One region of the Paenibacillus sp. FSL H7-0737 genome, then DNA from elsewhere that is predicted to be linked to it. Evidence: riboswitches for the same ligand, from Rfam matches in the RefSeq annotation. Region 1 holds a riboswitch; the other holds the start of a gene.
The links. A riboswitch is a leader RNA that binds a small molecule or an ion and turns the genes downstream of it on or off. The one in region 1 is predicted to bind thiamine pyrophosphate.
Positions count from the first base shown of each region.

Region 2: linked by a shared signal. The riboswitch ahead of H70737_RS12080 (ABC transporter ATP-binding protein) and the one ahead of H70737_RS02075 (ABC transporter substrate-binding protein) in region 1 are both predicted to bind thiamine pyrophosphate.

Region 1 covers NZ_CP009279.1:460,125-463,542, reverse strand. The annotation lists gene H70737_RS02080 (hypothetical protein) at 1-1,004, shown strand, start outside; TPP riboswitch at 1,154-1,264, shown strand; gene H70737_RS02075 (ABC transporter substrate-binding protein) at 1,424-2,473, shown strand; gene H70737_RS02070 (thiamine-binding protein) at 2,773-3,066, shown strand; gene H70737_RS02065 (ABC transporter permease) at 3,063-3,418, shown strand, end outside.
Region 2 covers NZ_CP009279.1:2,817,800-2,821,217, forward strand. The annotation lists gene H70737_RS12070 (ABC transporter substrate-binding protein) at 1-531, opposite strand, end outside; gene H70737_RS12075 (ABC transporter permease) at 528-1,301, opposite strand; gene H70737_RS12080 (ABC transporter ATP-binding protein) at 1,282-1,977, opposite strand; TPP riboswitch at 2,245-2,348, opposite strand; gene H70737_RS12085 (amino acid ABC transporter substrate-binding protein) at 2,572-3,408, shown strand.

The DNA of each region.
Region 1 (3,418 bases):
TCCGGACGCTTGAGAATACCTTCGTACAGGATGACTACACCTATATCCATTGCGGAGAACAGACCTATGAGATGGTAGAGGATTTTGTCTTCCGAAATCTGGTGGATGGACTGGAGCCTTTTCTGGATCACTCGGATATTAATGGGGCTTATTTCGAGACCCTTCCCTTTTTCGTAGATGAAAGAATGCAGGTGCAAGCCTTTTATGGCTTTCAGAGTGAAGGGGATTCTGATGAAATTAGTATAAATATACGCTATCGCGCCTCTCAGCTTGATGGAATTGATCTGAACGGGAAGCCCTATGCCAGTGCCAGCGATCCAGCGTATATTGCGAACTACTGTCATGAGCATTCCTATAATCGATGGGGCCCAGACTCGTATTATATGATGAATGAGCAGACCTTTTGCTGTCTGACCCGAGCTGAACCAAAGATCGCCGTTAGCCTGGCCAACCAGATGTACGGGCAATATTATTACGGATTTCTACTCAATATTTTCCACAAAATCGTTCTGCTAAAGCTGGCAAATATGCATTCCCGACTACGCATAAACCACGATTATGATGAGATCGATAATTTAATCTACTCGATTAATAAATTCTCGGCAAAGTTCTATTTCTTAGAGCTGATTTCACAGTCGCAAGGACGGGAGATTTTTCTTCAGCTGCGTAAAGTATACGGGAACGACGCTCTGTTCGAGGAAGTAAAAGAAACCTTGACTGACCTGTTTCAGTATCAAGATAAGTTCCAATCGAAGCGCCGTGATAATCTGCTGATGATCCTCACTGTATTTACGGTGGTAAGTGGGATTTATGGCATGAATCAAGTCATTGACGATCTGGATGGAAAGATTCAATGGAGTAAGATGGTTAGCTATTCCCCCTTTGAGTTTCTTGCTCTTTTCGTGATTATGAGCGGGATAATGATCAGTGTTGTCCTTACGCTAGGTGCTCTGGTTACTGAGCTTAAGCGGCGTCATCGCAAGAAACATAAAGATCTGGATTAATGAAAACGGACGGAGAGATTTGAAAAATTTAGGAGCGTGCTACTAGACATTCCGAGAACAGCCGTCTATAATACACCGTATGCAAGCATAAACGCCTTCAGCGTCCTTATAAAGACGATTAGCGTTTAAGCGAGAAATACCCGTTAACTTCATAGAACCAGGGGTGCTGGAATTGGCCGGCTGAGATTGTATCCCACAAGATACTGACCCTTATACCTGATCTGGATAATGCCAGCGTAGGAATCGCCAATTGGTTTTGGTCCCTGTGACCTTTACTAACCTTGCGCCAAGCCAGCGTCCCGATCACTCGGGGCGCTTTTTTGTGTAGATCACAAAAGATGTAGAAGAAATGTACATACTACACTTTATGGTTCATGTTGGATGACGGGATCTGGCAACCTTAAAGGAGAGAAGAAGACATGCAAGTCAAAAAAGTACTTATGCTTAGCCTCACCTGTATGCTCATTCTTGCGATTGCCGGATGCGGCAGCAACAATGGGAATACAGCCGGAAACAAAGGAAATGCTGCGGAATCGAATGCAGCGACCGGATCAAATGCTCCAAAAGAGCTTACCAAAGTTAAGGTTGCACTGGATTGGACACCGAATACGAACCACACCGGTCTATACGTAGCCAAGGATCTTGGTTATTACGCGGAAGAAGGTCTGGATGTAGAAATCGTTCAACCTGGCGCAGCGGGTTCTGATACGATGGTTACCTCTGGCGAAGCTGCTTTTGGAATCAGCGCTCAGGAAGGATTGACTCTAGCTCGTCTACAAGGCGTTCCCCTTGTCTCGATTGCAGCCATTATTCAGCATAATACTTCGGGATTCGCCGCTCCAGTGGATCGCAATATTAAATCGCCAAAAGATTTTGAGGGTACAACTTACGGAGGTTGGGGCTCTCCCGCTGAGGAAGCAGCCATGAAGGCGATCATGGACCCTGTTGGTGGCGATGTGAAAAAGGTGAAGCTAATCAGTATTGGTGAAGCTGACTATTTTACTGCAGTCAAACGTGACATTGATTTCGCTTGGATCTTCTACGCTTGGACCGGCATTGAAGCCGAACTGCGTGGTGAGCCTCTGGATATGCTCTACTTGAAGGATTATGCGCCTCAGCTCGATTATTACACCCCTGTGCTGACCACGAGTGAGAAGCAGATTTCTGAGAATCCAGATTTGGTGAAGGCTTTCCTGAAAGCCACATCGAAGGGTTATCAATATGCGATTGATCATCCAGAAGAGGCTGCCGCTACATTATCCAAGGCTGTGCCTGACCTTGATGCCGAGCTTGTCCTAGCTAGCCAAAAATGGCTTAGCCCGAAATATAAGGACGACGCCCCACGCTGGGGAGAGCAAAAAACCGAGGTCTGGCAGAATTACGGTGACTGGATGTATGATTTGAAGCTGCTGGACAAACCGCTGGATGCAGCTAGTGCATTCACGAATGATTTTTTACCGGCGGAGTAGACCGGACTTCCCAAGTTCGTTCAAGACTCGACGTCGAATCTGCTTCCTGAAAACACTTCGTTATCAAAGTTGGCTTTTTGAATTTACCTATTTCAATGAGAGTTCAAAAAGTCAGCTTTCAGAACCAAGAAGGTTGGACGTTACTTGAGGAAGGAGGAACGGAGCGTAGTGATTTGCTACGTGAGTACCGGACTTCCCAAGTTCGTTCAAGATTCGACGCCGAATCTGCTTCCTGAAAACACTTCGTTATCAAAGTTGGCTTTTTGAACTTACCTTATAAATTGAGAGGATTGATTATTGTGGCTAACACACTATTAAGCATTCAAGTAATTCCTAAGACTCCAAACAATGAGGACTCCATCCCATACGTAGATAAAGCGATTGAAGTTATTCAAAAATCCGGCGTTAAACATCAGGTGAATCCACTGGAAACTACTATGGAAGGTGAACTGAGCGAGCTCCTGGAGGTTGTACGTCAAATGCAGGAGGCACTGATCGAAGCAGGTAGTCCAAGCGTGATCTCCCAAATCAAAATCGCTCATAACCCTAACGGAATCAGCATGGATAAATTGACGGAGAAATATCGGCCGTGAGATCGACCTGGAAGCTAATATGGCCGCCCCTTGTGGCGGTCGTCTTCTTTTTAACCGTATGGCAGTTATCTGTTTCTCTATTCCATATCGAATCCTGGATTCTGCCGAGTCCTGCTGATATTGCTCGCGAATCCACCAGTAATGCCTCAGGTCTCTGGGCTCATACGATGGCTACGCTCCGACTCACATTAATCGGTTTTCCTATTGGTACAGGTGTAGGCTTGATCGTCGCGCTACTTTTGCATCTTTTACCTTGGGCTAGACGGGCTTTTTATCCACTCATTATTCTGAGTCAAAATGTTCCCTCTATCGCACTCGGACCACTGCTTATCATCTGGTTTGGCTTCGGTCT
Region 2 (3,418 bases), 2.4 Mb from region 1:
AGGGTCACCCCCATCGTTTTGGATCATCGTACGAATCATGGCTTCATAAAGAGGAATGGAAGAATACCCAATCTGTTTACCTATGAGGTCTTTGGGACTATGAACGTCTCCAGCCTGAGGTACCATTAAATGATTAAGCGGATGTCTCACAATCGCAGCAATCGAACGTACTGGAATGTTCTCACTGCGTGCCATGAGCACCTGAGGTTGATAACTAAACGCTAAATCGATTTGATTCGCTGCTACAAGCTTCAGTGCGTCATTGCTGTCTGCGGGCATTTGGATCTCTACGTCCAGACCTTCCTCTTGGAAATAACCATTCTGCTCAGCAGCATATAAAAAAGAGTGAACGGCATTGGGATACCAATCGAGCATAATCTTCAGCTTGTGCGTTTGTATAATTTCGTTATTAGATGAATTAGCAGGAGGACTACTTACATTGGATGCTTTTCCGCAGCTGGTGAAGATTAGGAGTGAACATATGAGAAATACGGGAATAAGCCATTTTCTTTGGAAATTCAAATCATTCATTGCTTAGATCCTCTTTTCTTTAAAAATAATGGTTCGAGCAGAGCTATCATCACAAACAACACTACACCGAGCGCGGACAACAGAAATACAGCGGCGAACATTTCGGCACTTTGCATATTTCCGGCCATCCTTCGGCTAAAATAACCGAGTCCTTTGCTGCCTCCAAGCCATTCGCCGATGGTTGCTCCAATTACGCAGTACACAATGCATAGCTTTAGTCCTGAGAAAAAAGAGGGCAGCGCCAGCGGAATTTGGGTTTTAGCAAGCAGTTGCCAGCGGTTTGCGCCAAATGTTAACAATAAGTCTTTGTAGGCTTGACCACTTGTACGAAGTCCGTCATATGTACTCACAACGACTGGAAAAAAAGCAGTTAGAAACACAACAGCCACTTTGCTCCACAGCGTATACCCGAACCACATAATAAAAATGGGGGATAGCGCGATTAACGGGATCGTCTGACTGATAATAAGGAACGGATAGATGGCTTTTTCAAGGGGGCGAAACAAGAACATTCCGGTGCCCAGCAGTGAACCACAGATAACCGAGAGAACAAAACCTACCAATATTTCCTGCAGTGTCGCCATTAAATGCGGTCTGAGTAATTGCCTGTGTTCGATCAATGCGATACCTATTGAAGAAGGTGCAGGTAGAATAAAGGCTGGAATCAAGTGAAGACGAACAGCTGATTCCCAGATCACAAGAATGAACAATAGCAGTAGAATGAAGGGGCCGTAATTGTTTAAATATTTTTTAAAAGGTATGGGATGCATACAGTCTCCGCTCCAACTCTTCCCGTAACGCTATAAACCGGGGTTCATAGTTCATCTTGTAATGTCTTGGCCTCGGTAAATCAACGATGATCTCCTGTAATTCGCTATGCACGCCTCCAGACAATAAATAAATCCGATCGCTTAGTAACAGCGCTTCCTCTAGATCATGGGTGATGAGCATCACTGTTTGATCCAGCTCATCCCAAAGCTCCAACAGCCAACGGTGTATCTCACGTTTGCTCATAGCGTCGAGCGCTCCAAATGGCTCATCTAGCAGCATAAGACCGGCCCCGCCGCCAGCTACAAGCGTTCGTAGAAATGCGACTCGCTGTTTCATGCCACCCGATAGCTCATGGGGAAAAGCCTTCTCTACATCGGCCAAACCGAAGCGTGACAGCATTTCCCGAATGTGAGAGATCGTCTGTTGTTTACTAAACCTTGGTTTAATCTCCCAGGGCAAAAGACAGTTGTCGAGCACGGTTCTCCAAGGCAGCAGCAAATCCTGCTGAGGCATGTATGCGATCTGACCTAAGCGAGTAGAGGATGACGAGTTCGAATGAATTATTATTTTCCCATGAGTGGGTTCGAGCAAGCCTGCTATAGTTTTGAAAAGCGTACTTTTTCCGCATCCGCTAGCCCCAATGACAGAAACAAACTCACCTTGCCTGATATCCATGGATAGATCTGCGAATACAGGGGGTTGTTCTGATTCCGGAAAAGAGTAGGTTAAGCCTTGAATGGATAGGATTGTCGTGATGATCGAACCTCCTAAAAAGTTTTGTGAGCGTTGGCTTCTTGGAAAGCATCGTACAAAACTTGCTTCGGAAGCCTACGCTTAAGTTTTGTGATTGATTGTAAACAAACAAAGACCCATTCATTTCCGGTGGGAAATAAATGGGTCAAAAAGTTCATTCAGCATAGGAACACTAAAAATGCATGGGATGAAAATTCTGCTCCACTTCCCTCCGCTGGTATGATCCAGATCAGGTTCCAAGGGTCCGGAGCTTGAAGCTCCGTCTCAGTCGGCCGACTCCCCTAGTGAAATAACAGGTCCATATTTAATTTGTTTATAAATATACCATATCTTTCTGAGATGTAAAGAGAGGATCTTGTGAAGGATTATTCTAAGAATGGGTAATATAAGGGTAGAGATTTACCTAATATTACAATTCCGATGAATATAATCGGAAAAAATCATTGACGGTAAACATCAGCCAGTGTAGTATACAATTTACCGGATGAATTCCGGGTAAAGAGAGGGGAATTAATAATGAAAAAACTAAGTTTAACTATTCTATTGGCGTTAACCGTGGTGTTTGTAGCGGCCTGCGGCAATAATTCGAATACCGATACTTCTAATAATTCTTCAGCTGGAACGAATGGTGGAAATACAGCCACTGCGCAAAACAGCCTGGAAGCTGTTAAAGCTAGCGGCAAATTGCGTATAGGAACAGAAGGGACGTATGCTCCCTTTACTTATCATGACGCTTCGGGAAAACTGACCGGCTTTGACGTAGAAATTGCTGAGGAAGTAGCGAAGCGCCTCGGTGTTGAACCAGAATTTTTTGAGACACAGTGGGACGGTATTTTTGCTGGGATGGATGCCAAGCGGTTTGATGTTATTTTTAACGAAGTATCCATTAATGAAGATCGTAAAGTGAAATATGATTTCTCTGAACCGTATATCGTATCTAAAGCGGTATTGATAGTGAGTGAAAACAATGAGGATATCAAAACATTTGCAGATCTTAAGGGTAAAAAAGCCGGACAATCTCTAACCAGTAACCTGTCCGATATCGCCCGTGAGAACGGTGCTGAAATCGTTGCTACAGACGGGTTCAATCAAGCGATGGACCTATTGACCTCAGGCCGTATTGATGCGACTGTAAATGATGGTTTGTCTTATCTGGACCTGAAAAAGCAAAAGCCTGATGTGAAAATTAAAGTGGTAGATGAGATTCCTGACGGTTCGCAAAGCGCAGCTGTTTTCTTAAAAGGCAACGATGAGTTGGTAAAAGCAGTTAGTGATGCAATTGTTGAAATGAAGAGCGATGGCACATACTTAAAGATTTCTGAGAAATACTTTGGTGCTGACGTTTCAAAATAATACAAGGTTT